DNA from 4 places in the Ruania zhangjianzhongii genome. Region 1 is predicted to be linked to each of the others. Evidence: predicted binding sites of a transcription regulator. Region 1 holds the regulator's gene; each other region holds the start of a gene.

The links. Region 1 encodes LexA, which represses DNA repair genes until DNA is damaged. Its sites were predicted from a motif close to TCGAACANNTGTTCGA; they were not measured.
Region 2: FU260_RS06065 (HNH endonuclease signature motif containing protein) is a predicted target of LexA. The motif match lies at 2,891-2,906, and genes of this name have one in related genera.
Region 3: FU260_RS21975 (HNH endonuclease signature motif containing protein) is a predicted target of LexA. The motif match lies at 2,736-2,751, and genes of this name have one in related genera.
Region 4: FU260_RS13665 (HNH endonuclease signature motif containing protein) is a predicted target of LexA. The motif match lies at 1,398-1,413, and genes of this name have one in related genera.

Annotation. Positions count from the first base shown of each region.
Region 1 covers NZ_CP042828.1:1,699,418-1,703,764, forward strand. The annotation lists gene hflX (GTPase HflX) at 1-590, shown strand, start outside; gene FU260_RS07900 (ATP-dependent DNA helicase) at 934-2,895, shown strand; gene lexA (transcriptional repressor LexA) at 2,873-3,565, opposite strand; gene FU260_RS07910 (LysM peptidoglycan-binding domain-containing protein) at 3,770-4,195, shown strand.
Region 2 covers NZ_CP042828.1:1,313,884-1,318,230, forward strand. The annotation lists gene FU260_RS06055 (FecCD family ABC transporter permease) at 1-487, shown strand, start outside; gene FU260_RS06060 (ABC transporter ATP-binding protein) at 484-1,314, shown strand; gene FU260_RS06065 (HNH endonuclease signature motif containing protein) at 1,311-2,855, opposite strand; gene FU260_RS06070 (carbohydrate ABC transporter permease) at 3,122-3,949, shown strand; gene FU260_RS06075 (ABC transporter ATP-binding protein) at 4,106-4,347, shown strand, end outside.
Region 3 covers NZ_CP042828.1:4,750,213-4,754,559, reverse strand. The annotation lists gene FU260_RS21985 (acyltransferase domain-containing protein) at 1-370, opposite strand, end outside; gene FU260_RS21980 (hypothetical protein) at 367-753, opposite strand; gene FU260_RS21975 (HNH endonuclease signature motif containing protein) at 892-2,703, opposite strand; gene FU260_RS21970 (SseB family protein) at 3,090-3,929, shown strand; gene pgi (glucose-6-phosphate isomerase) at 4,042-4,347, shown strand, end outside.
Region 4 covers NZ_CP042828.1:2,931,864-2,936,210, forward strand. The annotation lists gene FU260_RS13665 (HNH endonuclease signature motif containing protein) at 1-1,377, opposite strand, end outside; gene FU260_RS13670 (RNA polymerase-binding protein RbpA) at 1,593-1,940, opposite strand; gene secG (preprotein translocase subunit SecG) at 1,954-2,199, opposite strand; gene tpiA (triose-phosphate isomerase) at 2,287-3,084, opposite strand; gene FU260_RS13685 (phosphoglycerate kinase) at 3,114-4,310, opposite strand.

The DNA of each region.
Region 1 (4,347 bases):
GCGTGCTGGTGCAGAACGCGCTGTTCGCCACCCTGGACCCGACAGTGCGCCGAGCGCAGACTCCGGACGGACGCGCCTACACCCTCGCCGACACGGTCGGCTTCGTGCGGAACCTGCCCACCCAGCTGGTGGAGGCGTTCCGCTCCACGCTGGAAGAGGTGGGGGCTTCCGATGTGATCGTGCACGTGGTGGACGCCGCGCACCCCGACCCCGAGGGACAGATCGCCGCGGTCCGCGATGTGCTGCGGGATATCGAGGGGGCCCGGGACCTGCCCGAGCTGGTGGTGCTGAACAAGGCCGACCTGGCCGAACCGGAGACGATTGCCCGGCTGCGCACCCGCGAGCCGAACGCGATCGCGGTCTCCGCCCGCACCGGCGCCGGGATCGAGGAGCTGCAGGCGGCGATCGCCGAGGCCCTACCGCGCCCGGCGGTGGAGGTGGACGTGGTGGTGCCCTACGACCGGGGCGACCTGGTGCACCGCGCACACGCCACAGGTGAAGTCATCTCCACCGAGCACCTGGAAGCCGGCACCCGCCTGGTCGCGCGGGTGGACGACGCGTTGGCTGCGGACCTGCGCAACGCCGGCTGAGCCGCCCGGCGCTGGCCCGGGCGCCGCACGGCCCGTTCGATACTTGCCGCACTTGGGCGATACCGCGGAGCACTACTCAGTGCGCCAACTAGCGACTGGATGGATTCACGCCCGGGGCTGGGCGCGGGTCAGGTCAGTGGGATGGTGCGGGCTGTGGACGCGGGGTCTCGCAGCCTCGCGGGCGCGATACCGTCGGGGGGTGGGTGAGAGCGAGCAGGATGCGCAGCACGCCGGCTCGGTCGGCGAGGCTGGCGAAGCCGGCCCGGTCCGCCAGACGGCTACCGCCGCCGAGGGCGCGGAAGCGCACACCATCGACGCTGCCCTGGACCAGGTGGTCGGCGCGATGGGCGGCGCCCGTCGAGAGGGGCAGCACGAGATGGCCCGAGCGGTGGCGGACGCGCTGGACGACGGAGGGCATCTGCTCGTGCAGGCCGGCACCGGCACCGGGAAATCGCTCGCCTACCTGGTGCCCACGCTGATCAAGGCGGTCGAGTCCGGTCAGCGCGCGATCGTCTCCACCGCCACCCTCGCCCTGCAGCGGCAGATCCTCGGCCACGACCTGCCCGTGGTGCGGGAGAACCTCACCGGCCATCTGCAGCGGGAGCCCGACGTGGCCCTCCTCAAGGGCTGGCACAACTACGTCTGCAAGCACAAGGTTGCCGGCGGCTATCCCGACGACGAAGGTGCCCTGTTCGCCGCCACGGAAGCTGCGCCGTCATCGGCGGAGGAGCACCCCAGAGAAGCCGACGAAGGCCTGGGTGGCCAGGTAGTGCGGTTGCGGGAGTGGGCCGGCGAGACCGACACCGGCGACCGGGACGATCTGGTGCCTGGGGTCAGTGAACGCGCCTGGCGGCAGGTGTCCATCAGCTCGTTGGAGTGCCTCGGCCAGAAGTGCCCGCTGCTGGCGGAGTGCTTCCCCGAGCGCGCCCGCGCCCACGCCCGCGAGGCCGACGTGGTGGTCACCAACCACGCGATGCTTGGCATCGCCGCCGCCGGAAACCCCAAAGTGCTGCCCGAGCACGAGATCCTCGTGGTGGACGAGGCGCACGAACTACCCGATCGGGTCACCGCGCAGGCCACTGTGGAGCTGTCCGCGGCCGTGGTCGAACGCACCGCCCGCACTGCGCGCCGGCATGCCGGACTCCCGCTGAGCACCCTCGAGGAGGCCGCTGACGCGCTCCGGCCGCTGCTGATGGCGGTTCCGGAGGGCAGGCTCCGGTCCGGGCTACCGGCCGAGCTTGCTCCGATCGTGCGCAGCATCGCCGAAGGCACCCGGGAAGGGATGACCGCGATGCGCCAGCAGTCCTCTGCAGCCGGTGAGGCCGGGGCGAAGTCGATGGCGCACAGCGCACTGCTCGCCCTGTTCGAGGTGGCCGATCGGCTGCTCTCGGACCGGATCGCCGACCATGTGGACGTGCTCTGGTGCGAACGCGGCCGGCGGCCGGGGGAGGCCTCGCGGCTGATGCTCGCCCCGCTGAACGTGGCCGGCCCGATCGCGGGCGAGCTGCTCAGCGGACGCTCGGCCGTGCTCACCTCGGCTACGCTTGCCCTCGGTGGCACGTTCGAGGCCACCGCGCGCTCCTTGGGACTGGCCGACGGCGGCTACCGCAGCGAACTGGTCACCTCACCGTTCGACTATGGCCGGCAGGGCATCCTGTACGTGGCCTCCTCGCTCGCCGCGCCGGGACGGGACGGGACCGACGAGAAGATGCTCGCCGAGATCGCCGAGCTGATCACTGCCTCCGACGGCGGGGCGCTCGGGCTGTTCTCGTCTCGCCGGGGTGCCGAGGCGGCCGCCGAAGCGCTTCGCGAGCAGGTGGACACCCCGATCCTGCTGCAGGGCGAGGACGTGTTGCCCACGCTGGTCCGCGAGTTCGCCGCCGACCCGCGCGCCAGCCTGTTCGGCACCCTCTCGCTCTGGCAGGGCGTGGACGTGCCCGGGCTGAGCTGCCGTCTGGTGTTCATCGACCGGATCCCGTTCCCGCGCCCGGACGACCCGGTGAAGGCGGCCCGCACGGAGGCGATCGGGCGGGCTGGTGGCAACGGGTTCATGGCCGTCTCTGCCACTCATGCGGCCCTGCTGCTCGCCCAGGGTGCCGGTCGGCTGATTCGGTCGGTGACCGACCGGGGGGTGGTCGCAGTGCTCGACCCGCGGCTGCGCACCGCTCGGTACGGTTCCTACCTGGCGGCCAGCTTGCCTCCGCTGTGGCCGACCACCAATGCTGAGGTAGTCCGTGGTGCCCTGCGCCGGCTGGCCGCGGAGGCGGTGGCCGAGAGCGAGCCTAGAGTGAGCGGAGCACGCTGACCACGCGTCCGAGGATCTGTGCGTCGCTGCCGTCGATCGGGGCGTAGTTCTCGTTCGCCGGCAACAGCCACAGTGCGCTGTCGGTCTTCTTCAGCGACTTGACCGTGGCCTCACCGTCGATCATCGCCGCCACGATCTCGCCGTTCTCCGCGACGGCCTGGCTGCGCACCACGACCCAGTCGCCGTCGCAGATCGCGGCGTCGATCATCGAGTCACCGACCACCTTGAGCAGGAACAGCTCACCCTCGCCCACCAGCTGGCGGGGGAGCGGGAAGACATCCTCGACCGCCTGATCGGCCAGGATCGGGCCACCGGCGGCGATTCGCCCGACCACCGGCACATAGGCGGCGTGGCTGGTGTCCTGCTCGCCGTCATGGGTGGTGAACGTGGCGGCGTCACCGCGTACCTTGCGGGAGTCGTCGGAAACGATCTCGATGGCCCGGGTGGAGAGTGCATCGCGGCGAAGGAATCCCTTCTGCTCCAGCAGCTCCAGCTGGTACTTCACCGAGGACGGGCTGGCCAGGCCGACGGCGGTGGCGATCTCCCGCATCGTCGGTGGGTACCCCTTGGCCTCCAGGCTGGCGCGGATCGAGTCCATGATCCGTCGCTGCCGGGGGCTCAGGCTGGCTGGGTCCGGGCGGTCGCTCGGGTCCTGTTGTGCGCGGGCCATGGTGTCCTCCTGTTCCGCATCGCCTGGAAATCCGCCGATGTCGGTGGTCGATGATCTGCTCGGTCTGTGGCGTTCTCCACGATAGGCGCCACCACCCGAAAGACCAAACATGTGTTCGACTGGCGTGTCGAACGAACAGATGTGCTACTGTCAGTACAGACGTTCGACGGACGGGTGTTCGACGAGTTTGAGGAGACGAGAACGATGAGCGCACTGGCCTTCCCCACAGCGCCCCTGACCGTGCCCTCCCGCAGGCGGCACCTGAGGGCCGTCCCTGATCTGCCGGCCGCACCTCTGCCTGTGGCGGAGACGGAGTCTCGCCCGGCCGACACGAGTGCCGCCCTGCGACTGACCGTCCGTGGCCGTGTCGTGCTGGTGGCCCTGGCGTTCGCAGTTGCCGCCGCTGTCGGGGTGGGTGCCGGCCTGGCGTTCCCGGAGGCGGAGCCGATGCCCGAGCAGGTGCAGAGCGTGACCGTCGGCCCCGGCGAGAGTCTCTGGACCATCGCTGCGGACGTCGCGGCCGATGGGCAGGACGTGCGCGTGGTGATCGACCAGATCATGGCGCTGAATAACCTGTCCGCCTCGACAGTGCACGCCGGCGCAGAGCTGACCGTTCCTTCGGGGGAGTGACCTGATCGACCCGCCCGGCTGCCGCGGCCGGTCCAGGCCGGTCGATGGCACTTGCGCGAGTGGCCCTCGGATGTCTAAGTTGGGTACATCTAGTAGTTACATGGATGTGATTGACCAACATGTGGTGCTTTCGCACGACGCCGGAGGGAAGG
Region 2 (4,347 bases), 390 kb from region 1:
GGCGGTCTGGGGGGCAGGGTCGCTGTCCGTGGTGGACTGGCCGGCGATCCGGGTCGGCGCCGTGGTGCTCGCGGTGGTCCTGATCGCTGCGCCGGCGGCCCAGCGCCGGATGCGCCGGCTGGAGCTGGGGGACGACACGGCGGCGATGCTTGGGGTCCCGGTCGAGACTTCGAAGGCCCTGCTGATCCTCCTCGGCGTCATCGCGATCGCGCTGGTGACCGCGGTGGCGGGCCCGATCGCGTTCGTCGCGCTGGCCGCCCCACAGATTGCGCGCCGGCTCACCCGGCAGGGCACCTCGGTGGACCTGGCGGGCTCGGCCATGGTCGGTTCATTGCTGCTGCTCGGTGCGGACATCATCGCCCAGCACGCGATCCCCGGCGTGCGCCTGCCCACCGGAGCAGTGACCGTGGCAATCGGTGGCGCCTACCTGGTGTGGCTGCTGGCGCGGGAGAGCCGACGTTCCCTGGACACGACTGGAGCAGGATGAGACTCACCGCCCACACCCTGAACGCAGGCTACGGCGACCGGCAGGTGCTCGAGGGCATCGACCTGGAACTTCCGGACGGGGAGTTCACCGTGATCGTCGGACCGAACGCGTGCGGCAAATCCACCCTGCTGCGCACGCTGGCACGCCTACTGCGCCCGACCGGTGGCCACGTGCTGCTCGACGGGCAGGATGTCCGCCGGCTGCCCACCAAGCAGGTTGCCCGCAAGATCGGGCTCCTACCGCAGACCTCGATCGCACCTGAGGGCATCACCGTGTTCGATCTTGTGGCGCGCGGGCGCTACCCGCACCAGTCGATGCTGGCCGGCTGGTCCGAAGCGGACGAAGCCGCAGTCGACGCTGCGCTCGCGGACACCAACGTCACAGACCTGGCAGACCGGCCGGTAGACGAGCTCTCCGGCGGTCAGCGCCAGCGGGTCTGGATCGCCATGGTGCTCGCGCAGGAGACACCGCTGGTGCTGCTGGACGAGCCGACCACCTTCCTGGACATCGCCCACCAACTCGAGGTGCTCGAGCTGGTCCAGCGGCTGCGCACTGCGGGTCGCACCGTGGTGGCGGTGCTGCACGACATCAACCAGGCAGCCCGCTACGGCAGCCACCTGATCGCGATGAGCGAGGGACGGATCGTGGCCCACGGCTCGCCGCACCAGGTGGTGACGGCCGAGCGGATCGAGGAGGTCTTCGGGCTCCGTTGCCGGGTGATCGCGGACCCGGACACCGGGGACCCGGTGATCCTGCCCCGGTCGGTCGCGACGCCTGCGGCGGAGCGGACGCTCCGCGCAGCCGGCCTGCATGTACCTCGCCGTTAGCCGGTGTCTGGCCAATCTCGGTGCTTGGCTGGTGGGTCGAGGTTGGTGTTGATGGTGGTGCCGTCGGGGCGGGTGAAGATCCATACGCCGTCGTGCCGGGTCATGGTGATGGTGCGGGCGTCGACGACGGTGTGATGGTGGTAGCACAGGAGTGCGCCGTTGGCGGTGTTGGTGGGTCCGCCGTCGGCCCAGTGGATGCGGGCGTGGTGTGATTCGCAGATCGCCGGTGGCGCGGTGCAGCCGGGCCACGTGCAGCCTTGGTCGCGTGCGATGAGCGCGCGTCGTTGTGCTGGGGTGAACAGCCGGCGGGATCGGCCGAGGTTGATGACTTCGCCTTCGGGGGAGAACAGGACGCGGTAGAGGTCTCCGCAGGTGGCGAGTCGGCGGAGGAGTGCTGGTGGGACGGGCCCGGTGCCGTCGTCGAACGTCGGTGGTTGGTTGTTGAGCTGGGTCGCCCAGTCGATACCGATCAGGTCGCGTAGTGGGATGGTGTCCCAGCGGCTGCTGCCGGGGGTGGGAGTGGAGCAGGGGGTTTGTTCTGTCGGCGCGGTGGTGCCTTCGCGTGCTTCGCGCAGGAGTCGGTCGAGGTCGGTGGGGTTGATCAGGACGCCGAGGTGGGGTCGGACGGAGGCGTGGGTTCCGGCTAGGCCTTGGTCGAGGACGAGGTGGGCGAGGTCGGCGAGGGCTTGTGCGCGGCGCTGATCGGCGGTGCGCTGATCGTCGGGCGCGGGTGGGGTGATCACGGCGTCCATGGCGGCGCGCACCAGGCGTCCGTTCTCCTCGGTGAGAAAGCCGGACAGGTGCCACCCGTCCAGGGTGCGGACCAGCTCGACGTATTCGCGTTCTTTGGCTTGGCGGTAGCCGCGCTCATCGGCCTCGGGGTCAGCGACCTGAGCGAAGTGCTTACCCAACCGGCGGATCTGGTCCACCCGCATGTCCTGGGCCTGCGCGAGGAGAAAGTCCTCCACCGTCTGAGCAGTGTCATCGGTGGCTGCCTCCTCGAAATCCGATTCCCCTGCCTCCGCACCCTCCGCGGCCGAGGCGTCGGTGGTGATGGGTTCGGCTAGTGCTGCGATGCGGGTGGGTGAGGTCAGGGCGGTGGTTGCTAGGGCGTCGATCTGGTCGGGGCCGATCTGTCCGGCTCGTAGGGCGGCGCCGAAGCGGGGGATGTCATCGCGCAGTTGGCGGGCCAGGCGCACGCTGCGGCGGGCGTTGGCGTAGGAGATGCCATGGGTGTGGGCAACGTGGGAGGCGTAGGTGCGGGGGTGGAACGCGGTGGTGGCCCACCGCCCGTCTGCTTCTTCCACGGTCAGCCATTGGTAGCGCTTGCCGGTCAGCCGGGTGCACAGGCGGTGCACTCGCACGCTCGCGATGCCGAGTTCGGGTCCGGTGTGCAGGTCACGCTCGTCCTGGAGGTCGGCGCTGGTGATCGCACCACCGAGGGCTTCCAGGGCCGCGAGGCGGGTGGGTAGATCGGCCTCGAGGAGCTCGCCCAGGGGTGTGCCATGCAGGACCTCGGCACTGATCGTGGAGTCGCTCACCACTGCTCACCTCCCGTCGATTCTATGACCTGTGCTCGTACATCCATTCTACGAGAGAGTGGGTGTCATGTGGGGTGAACACGCGTGCGTGTTGAATCTGTGGACCGTCCACCACTTATCCACAAAATCGTGGTGATGATGCCCTTCCGCCCGCAGAATGTCGGTGCTACGTGGTATGCGCCCATCCACCCGCAAACGTTCTCTTATGTGGCAGATTTGACGTGCTCCAGCCGACCACCCCGCGCCCGCAGCCAGGTGGTCGCCGCATGCGGCAGGTGCGCGCCGCGGCCAAGCACACGATGCTGATCGTGCTGTGCGCTGTGATGATCTACCCGCTGATCTGGTTGGTGGTCTCCAGCTTCAAGCCGAACAGCGAGATCTTTCGCGACCTGAGCATCTTCACCACCGATCTGACCGCAGAGAACTACGCGAACGGCTGGAACGATCTGCAGCACCCGTTCAGCGTGTTCCTCATCAACTCCTCGATCATCGCGCTCGGCTCGATCGTGGGGAATCTCGTCTCCTGCTCACTGGCCGCCTATGCATTCGCCCGGCTGCGCTTTCGCGGCAAGAACCTGTTCTTTGCGCTGATGCTCGGCTCGATCATGCTGCCCTTCCAGGTGCTGCTGGTGCCGCAGTTCCTCATCTACAAAGAACTCGGCTGGCTGAACACGTTCCTGCCGTTGATCGCGCCGAAGTTCCTGGCCACCGAGGCGTTCTTCCTGTTCCTCATGGTCCAGTTCATCCGCAGTCTGCCCAAGGAGATCTTCGAGGCGGCCCGGATCGACGGCGCCGGTCACTTCCGCTGCTACGTCCAGATCGTGCTCCCGCTGGTGGTCCCGGCGCTGGCCACGACGGCGATCTTCACCTTCATCTGGACCTGGGGCGACTTCTTCGGCCCACTGGTCTACCTCCGGTTGCCGGAGACCTGGCCGGTCTCGGTAGCGCTGACGGGGTTCCTCGATGCCCAGACCAGTTCCTCCTACGGCTCGATGTTCGCCACGAGTGTGGTCTCCCTGCCGCCGAAGTTCCTGGTGTTCCTGTTCGGTCAGCGGTTCCTGATCAAAGGCGTCACCACCACCGGGTTGAAGTAGGCGCCGGGGCGATCAGCACATGCCGGGCACCGTCGCTGCCCTGGTCGAAGTTCTCCAGCGAACCCGCGGCCCCGCCTGTGGCGCATCCCGCACCGTCGCACATAGGGTCGATGACGACTCAAGTCCGGCGATTCGTGACGATCGGGAAAGTTGCTCATGCCTCAACTCGAGTTCGACCACCTCACCAAGTCCTACGGTTCGCTCAAGGCCCTGGATGACCTCGCCTTCAGCGTGCAGGCCGGCGAGATCTTCGGCTTCGTCGGCTCGAACGGGGCCGGCAAGACGACGGCGATGCGGATCGCACTCGGCGTGCTCGCCGCCGACTCGGGGCAGGTGCGCTGGCAGGACCGCCCGCTGGACCTCACGATGCGTCGCCGGGTCGGGTACATGCCCGAAGA
Region 3 (4,347 bases), 2.0 Mb from region 1:
GCTGGCCCAGGTCGGACAGCGACCGCCAGGAGATCGCGTCGGCGATTCCACGGCCGCGGTGGTAGGTACGCACTTCAGGGACGGTGGCCAGCAGGGTGCAGATCGCGAGCATCGGTTCGCCGGCCCAGTCACCGTCTCGTGCCCAGACCGAGCCGGGGATCTCGCCGAGGAGGTCGCCGATCCGGTCTCGGACGGCGCCGGTGAGTTCGGCGATCCTGGCCAGGGCGGCGTCGTCGCTGCGGGTGCGGGCGACGAGGGCGAGTGCGTCGTAGGCGTCCTGGTCGGCGAAGCCGAGGAGGACCAGAGTCTCCGGCAGGTCGGGGGAGCTGAGGCGCTCGCGGACCTGGTCGACGGTCAGGGCGCGGGTCATGCGGGCTCCTCGGGTACTGCTGCCTCGGGCGGATCGGGTGGGCTGGGCGGATCGGGCGGGCCAGGCGATTCAGGTGGGTTGGATGGTGCCGGCGGACTGGACGGCTCAGGCGGTGCTGGGTCCTCTGGCGCGGTCGCTGCTTCCACCCGGTCCACCAGAGTGGTCAGTGTGTCCACCGGGGTGTCGAGGCCGGTGGGAGTGACGGTCTGCCCGAATGCGCGGGCGGCCACTCGGGCAGTGCGCTCGCGTTGCTGGGCGGCCAGTGCGTCCACCTCCGCGCCGAGCGCTGCGGCTCGGTCGGCCGCCCCCGGCTCGGTGGGGTCCAGCGCTCCAAGCTCGGCCTGGATCTCCAGCACCCGGCGGCGGAACGTGACGATATCCATCGTCAGTGAGACTAACGGGGTGTGCTCAGTGCGTCGACGCACACGAGCCGGCGGCGGCTGCGTAGCCTTCGGCCGGCTGTGGTGGGGGATCCGGAGCCGGGAGCGGGCTGTGATGGAGCCGGCGGCAGCGGGCGGGGTTTAGGTCGCCAGCGACCAGGCGTCGGGCCCAGCGCTCTCGTGCCGGTCGGTGTTGATCAGGGTGCCGTCCGGCCGGGTGAAGATCCAGACGCCGTCCTGCCGGGTCATGCTGATCGACCGGGCGTCGACCACGGTGTGATGGTGGTAGCAGAGCAGCGCGCCGTTGGTCAGATCGGTCGGTCCGCCGTCGGACCAGTGCACGCGGGCATGGTGTGATTCGCAGATTGAGGGTGGTGCCGTGCAGCCGGGCCAGGTGCAGCCGCGATCGCGGGCGATCAGGCCTCGACGTTGCGCCGGGGTGAAGACCCGGTGGGTGCGCCCTTGGTTGATCACCTCGCTCTCCGGTGAGAAGAGCACGCGATAGACGTCCCCGCAGCTGGCCAGCCGGCGCAGTAGCCCTGGTGGAACCGGGCCGGTGCCGTCGTCGAACATCGGCGGGGGCTCGTTGAGCCGGGCCTTCCAGTCGATCGTTGTCAGCTCTGCCAGCGCGGCCGGGTCCCAGTCGCCGGCCCTGGTCCGATGCCGTGGTGGCACCGGCTCGTGCCGGGTGGATCGGCCTTCGGTTTCGGGTTCGGCTGCGTCTGCGGCTGAATCACAATCCGGGTCAGCTGGTCGGCGAGGTTCGGAATCTGGCTCCGGTGCTGGCGCCGGTCCTGGCCCTGGTGCCGGTCGCGGCTCCGGCCCTGGCGCCGGATCTGGCCCCGGCTCCTCGGCCGAATGCTTGGTCCGGCTGGGCGGCGAGGTGTCCGGGTCCGCAGGTGCAGTGCGCCGCCCGTTGCGAGAGGCGCCGGCCTCGCGCAGAAGACGCTGGAACTTCGTGGGGCTGATGAGGACGCCGAGGTGGGGGCGGACGGAGGCGTGGGTGCCGGCCAGGCCTTGGTCGAGGACGAGGTGGGCGAGGTCGGCGAGAGCTTGTGCGCGGCGCTGGTCGGCGGTGCGCTGGTCATCGGGCGCGGGCGGGGTCATCACGGCATCCATGGCGGTGCGGACCAGCCGACCGTTCTCTTCAGTGAGGAAGCCGGACAGGTGCCAGCCGTCCAGGGTGCGGACCAGTTCGACGTACTCGCGTTCTTTGGCTTGGCGGTAACCGCGGTCATCGGCCTCGGGGTCAGCCACCTGAGCGAAATGCTTCCCCAACCGACGCACCTGATCGGGTCGCATCTGCCGGGTCTGCTCGAGCAGGAACCTCTCGACGGTCACCGACTGTGTCTGCACCCCGGCAGGGGAGTCCACACCGTCCCCGGACTGGTCCTGCCCGGGTGACTCGGCTGATCCCGGTGCACCCTCGCCGTCGGCAATCGGACCCTGTTGATCCTCCAACTCGACCTGCTCGTCCAGGGCGGCGACCCGAGCGGCTGAGGTCAGTGCGGTGGCAGCGAACGCGTGCACCTGGTCCGGTCCGACCTCTCCGGCGCGCAGCGCGGCCCCGAACTGCGGGATCTCATCCCGCAGTTGACGGGCCAGTCGCACGGTCTGGCGCGCATTGCCGTAAGACATGCCGTGCGTGTGTGCGATATACGACGCAAAAGTGCGCGGCCGAAATGTTGAGGTACTCCATAATCCATCGGTCTCCTCGACCGCTAGCCACTGGTAACGCTTGCCGGTCAGCCTGGAGCACGCCCGGTGTACTCGCACACTCGCCTCACCCAGCTCGGTCCCGGTGTGCTCATCGCGTTCGTCCTGGATATCGCCAGTGGAAACCGCACCACAAAGCGCTTCTAGTGCCGCGATCTTGGTCGGAAGGTCGGCGCCCAGAAGATCGCCGAGCGAGGCGTCCAGCGAGAGGTCCGCGCCGATGGTGGAACCTGTCATTGCTGTTCACCTCTCCCGGTGTAGTCGTGTGCTCGTACATAGATTCTACGAGAGGTCACCTAGTAAGGAAAGCCTCGACATGCAATTGTTATCGAAATGTGGATAAGGGAGTGTTATCCACAGATTTCCATAAGTATGGGGGTCTAGTACGCAGAATGTCGGTGGCGCGTGATAGTGGCGAGCGCTGCCTGCCATGCCGCAAGGAGCGCACCTCGGGCCATCTGGGGCGGCCACACGTACGGTGCGCTCGCGCTGCTCGGCGGCGGAATGTGACGATGCCCCTCCGCCAGCGAGGCAGCCTCCGGCCCGAGGGCGGCTGTCCGCGATCGTCGACCACACTGTGGCAACCTTGACCGCGAGTCGGGCCGTCCAGCCATGATGGAGCGATGATCGAGAACGCACCCGCACTCGTCCATGAGCTCGATCGGCGCAAAGCAGCGCTGGCGGCATCCCCAGGAGACACCACGACCGAGATGGCGGTCTGGGAATCTGCCGCCCAGCTCGGGTTGTGGCACGTCGTGAACCGCGGCACGAAGGAGGATCCCCGGCCGAGCGGCTTCGACATCGATGGCGTCGGCCGACTGATCGGCGTCTACAGCACGCGTGAACGGGCGGGCGCCGTCGCGGGCGAGGACGGCACCGTCCTGGCCGTGCCGATGCCGCAGGCGCTGGACTGGCTCGGATCCTTCGTCGAGCAGGGCGTCGCCGGGATCGTCCTCGACCACCCGGGCCCCTGGACCCCGCTGCCCAACCTGCCATTCTTCAAGAAGTGGGTACCGCAGGCGCAGACGGCGGTGGGCAGCGGGCCGATCGTTCTCGCCCCCCAGGTAGAGGCGGCGGCCGATGCCTACGCGGCGGACAAGAGCGACCAGAACTACGCCGCAGTCGTGCGGCAGGTCGCAGCCGACAAGCTGTTCGTCGTCCTCGATCCGCAGGGCGACGGCAGCACGCCGACCAGCATCGTCAACGGTCGGGGTGAGCGCATCGGGCTCGCCTTCACCGACTCCTCCCGGGTCGAGACGCTGTACGCCGGCAAGGCCGTCCAGGTGACCGAGCGCACCGGCGCAGATCTGCTGCGGATGGTCGGTGAGCAGTTCGACGTCCTGATCCTGGACCCGCAGTACCCGTCGTCCTTCGCCGCGACTCCCGAGTGGATCACCAAGGTCCTCGACGGCGGTGAGCCCGCCTCGAAGAAGCGCTCCCGCTGGAGCTTCCGGGGCCGCTGATCCGACCCGACCGCGTTCGCGAGCCGCGGTCTCGTCGCGATCGTGGGCGCCGCGCGGAGGCCATGATCCGCGTACGGTATGACCAGACCCGTCGCCCGCCAGAGGAGCTGTAGTGACCACCGCCCCGATCGACGCCGCCGGTACCCGCGCCTGGGCCGGCCTGCATGCCCACCAGGACTCGCTCACCCCGGATCTGCGCGGCTGGTTCGCTGCCGAGCCCGACCGTGCGCAGCGGTACAGCTTCCGCGCCGCCGACCTGCATGTGGACCTGTCCAAGAACCTCATCTCCGACCGCACCGTCGAGCTACTGCTCCAGCTTGCCGACGAGGTAGGTCTCGCCGGCCGGATCGAGGAGATGTTCTCCGGCGCGCACATCAACGCGACCGAGGACCGCGCCGTGCTGCATACCGCCCTGCGG
Region 4 (4,347 bases), 1.2 Mb from region 1:
CATCAACAGCGTGGAGACGGCGTAGCCCAGGTCGAACGGGCGAGCATCGGTGGCGGTGAGCTGGTCGGTGACGCCGCTCAGCGCCGGCCTCTCGGCCGCTGAGCGGGCCGCGGATGCTGGCACCGGCTCCACCACTGTGCCATCCGGGCTGTACGTGTGCAGGGTGCCGTCCGGGCCCCGGCGGAGTTCGAAGCCACCTTCGTGGTGCCGACGGTGGTGCTGACCACACAGCAACGCCATGTTCTGCAGGGTCGTCGGTCCGCCGAGAGCCCAGTGCCGGAGATGGCGAGCGTGCAGGTAGCGGCGCCGACCGCAGCCCGGAAACACGCAACCTTGGTCACGGTCCCACAGCGCCCGGAACAAGGCGGCGTTCGGGCGCCGATGCCTGCGCCCGAGGTCGATCGTGCGTCCCGACCGCCCGTTCGCGCTGATCAGGACCTCGCGCCGCGCTCCCGCGGGAGCGTCCTCGTGCAGCTGCAGCACCACCCCGGTGTCACAGGACAGACGTCTCGCAGTCTCGGGGTGCAGGGCCGGCCCGAGCTCCAGATGTGGCCCCGTGATTCCGCTGCCGGCAGCGTCGGCCAGATCGTTGAGGGTCGCGTGCAGCACGGTCTCGCTGCGCCGTGAGGCCCGGACACAGTCACCCGGACCCTTCGGAGCGGGCAGCGCCTCGGGTGTGCGGACCGGACCGACGCTACTCTGCTCACAAATGAGCACCAGAGCGTCCAGCAGTGTGTGCTCGGTGTGGGCGAGATCGTCCGCCAACGAACTCGCCGTAGCGTGGTCCGCCGCCGTCTCCGTGTGCTCCAGATAGTCCTGGGCCCGGCGCAGTGCCTCCACGATGACCGCACCGTCCTCGGGTGCGCTTCTGATCGAGAGGCACACCGACCCGTCGTCGTCGACCCGATAGCTCAGTCGGCGGCGACGATGCTGGGCGTTGATCTCTTCCAGCGAAGCCCCGGTACGGATGCCGGCACACAGCCGGTCCAGCTGGACAGCGCTGGCCGCCTTGGCCGCCTGGACCAGCTCGTCCTCGTTCGCCGCTGTGCCTACCCGCGTGATCGCGCGCACCTTGGAGTAGCTCAGCCGGCCCGCAGCGAACTCCGTGTCGGTCAACGGCAGCGCGCTCAGGGCGCGCGCGATGCGGACATGCTCGCGTGCGGTCGAGGCAGATATGCCGCAGCGCCACGACAACCAGTGCGCAGACGAGCACATCCCGGCGTACTGCTGCCACCCCTGCTGGGCATCGAACTCCGCCAGGACATGCAGAAACCGAGCGGTGTGCGCCGCGATCTCGGCAGCCAGCGATCCCAGCTCATCGGCAAGCTCGGCTACCGGCCGCGGCGGCTCGGTGGGCGACTCCGTCCACTCATTCATCCCTATCCCTCACCCTCTCCTCGAACAACTGTTCCAGGATAGGGAGCGGGTGTGACACTCTGGTCGGCGGGGCCGCCGTTCGAGCCCGCTGGGCGCTCCCGCGGGAGCGTCCTGCGGTCCTTCGGTGGTGCTCCACTAGTCACGGCAACCGCCACCTGCAAACGGCAGCACCGCCGTCGCCCAGGACTTGCTCTGCGAGTGCAGTGGCGCTGCGGTCAGCCGCCGCGGCGGGCGCGCAGCGCGGCGAGGGCCTCGTCCAGCAGGGCTTCGCCCTCGGCGTCGCTGCGCCGTTCCTTCACGTAGGCCAGATGGGTCTTGTACGGCTCGTTCCGCGGCGCCGACGGCGGGTTCTCCCGGTCCTGGCCGGCGGGCAGGCCGCAGCGCGGACAATCCCAGGTCTCCGGCACCGACAGGCCCTGCTCCTCGGCGAAGCTCGGACGGGTCTCGTGGCCGCCGGCACACCAGTAGGACACCCAGACCCGAGGGGCCGCCTCTCCGCGCTCGGCCTCACCCATCGGCCCCGCACCGACGCGGGATCCTCGGATCGCACTACCGCCTGCCATGTTGCTCCCTGCTTCAGAATGCGAAGCGCTGCACGAGACCGAGCAGCACGATGACGACGCCCCAGACGATGGCCGAACCGACCGTGATCCGGTTCAGGTTCCGCTCCGCCACCCCGGAGGAGCCGAGGCTGGAGGACAGGCCGCCACCGAACATGTCGGACAGCCCTCCGCCCTTGCCCTTGTGCATGAGGATGGTCAACACCAGCATCGCGCTGGTCAGCACCAGCAGGACCTCAAGAACGATGGTCAGGATCGTCACGGTTGCGCGTACTTCCTCATCTGGACTGCGCGTGCGCGGCATCTGCGCACGGGGGACGCACAGAGTCTACGCGATATGCGCACCGGGTCAGAGCCCCACCTGGTGAGACTGGTACCGGACGATCGATGCGAACTCCTCGGCCTGCAGGCTTGCGCCGCCGATCAGACCGCCGTCGATGTCGTGCTGCGCCATCAGCGAGGCGCAGTTGCCCGACTTCATCGAGCCGCCGTAGAGCACTCGCACCGCTTCGGCTACCTCGGTGGAGTACAGCTCCGCGAGCCGGGCGCGGATGGCAGCGCACACTTCCTGCGCGTCCTCCGGGGTCGCCACCTCACCAGTGCCGATCGCCCAGACCGGTTCGTAGGCGATCACAGTACGGGCAGCGTCCTCGGCGGAGATGCCGTCGTACGCGCCGTCGACCTGGGCGAGGGTGTAGGCGACCTGCTCCCCCGCCTGACGCACCTCGAGCCCCTCACCCACGCACACGATCGGGGTGAGCGTGGCGGCCAGGGCCGCCTTGGCCTTCGCGCCGACCAGCGTGTCGTCCTCACCGTGGTACTGACGTCGCTCGGAATGGCCCACGACGACGTAGCTCACGCCGAGCTTGGCCAGCATCGTCGCGGAGATCTCACCGGTGTAGGCGCCCTTCTCCTGCGCGGAGACGTCCTGCGCGCCGTAGCCGATCTCGAGCTTGTCGGCGTCCACCAGGGTCTGCACCGAGCGAAGGTCGGTGAACGGTGGGCAGACCACCACCTCGACCGAGGAGTAGTCGTGCTTGGCGTCCTTGAGGGTCCAGGCCAGCTTCTGCACCAGGTGGGTCGCCTCGTGGTGGTCGAGGTTCATCTTCCAGTTCCCCGCCATCAGCGGGGTGCGGGTGGTTGCCATCGATCGTTGCCTTTCCGGGCCGTGGGTCGTCAGTTCAGAACGTCGATACCGGGCAGGGTCTTGCCCTCGAGGAACTCCAGAGAGGCACCGCCGCCGGTGGAGATGTGGCTGAAACCGCCCTCGTCGAAGCCGAGGGTGCGCACCGCCGCAGCCGAGTCGCCGCCGCCGACGATGGTGAAGGCACCCTCAGCGGTCGCGTCGACCATCGCCTCGGCGACCGCCTTGGTGCCGTCAGCGAAGGCGTCGAACTCGAACACGCCCATCGGGCCGTTCCAGACGACGGTTTTCGCCTCGCGGATCGCCGCACCGAACGCGGCACCCGAGTCCGGACCGATGTCCAGACCGATCTGGTCGGCGGGCATATCGGCTGCGGGCACCACGGTGGCCGGCGAGTCGGCCTTGAACTCCGGGGCCACCACGATGTCGGTGGGCAAGAGGATCTCCACACCACGGTCAGCCGCGGTGTCCAGGTAACCCTTCACCACCTCGATCTGGTCCTCCTCGAGCAGCGAGCTGCCGACCCGGTAGCCCTGCGCGGCGAGGAAGGTGAACACCATTCCGCCACCGATCAGCAGCCGGTCGGCCTTGGTGAGCAGGTTGGCGATCACTCCGAGCTTGTCGGAGACCTTCGAGCCGCCGAGCACCACCACGTATGGGCGACCGGGGTCGACGGTCGCACGGCGCAGGGCTTCGACCTCGGTCTGCACCAGCGAGCCGACGGCGCTCGGCAGCTCCTTGGCGATGTCGTAGACGCTGGCCTGCTTGCGGTGCACCACACCGAACCCGTCGGAGACGAACACCTCAGCCAGGCCCGCCAGGTCCTTGGCCAGCTCGGCCCGCTCGGCATCGTTCTTGGACGTCTCGCGCGCATCGAAGCGGATGTTCTCCAGCAGCAGGACCTGCCCCTCGGCCAGCTCTGCGGCGGCCGCCTTGGCCCCCTCGCCGACGGTGTCCGGAGCCAACGTCACCGGCGCCTCGAGCAGCTCGCCGAGCCGGCTGGCCACCGGGCCCAGGGAGAAGGCCGGGTCCACAGCACCCTTCGGCCGGCCCAGGTGCGCGGTGACGATGACCTTGGCACCGGCGTCGACCAGCCGGCGCAGCGTGGGCAGTGCGGCGCGGATCCGCCCGTCGTCGGTGATCGTGCTGCCGTCCAGCGGGACGTTGAAATCAGACCGGACCAGGACCCGCTTGCCGCGCAGGTCGCCGAGATCGTCGATGGTCAACATATGCAAGTCTTTCCCTTGTTCTGATGGTCGCTCAGGT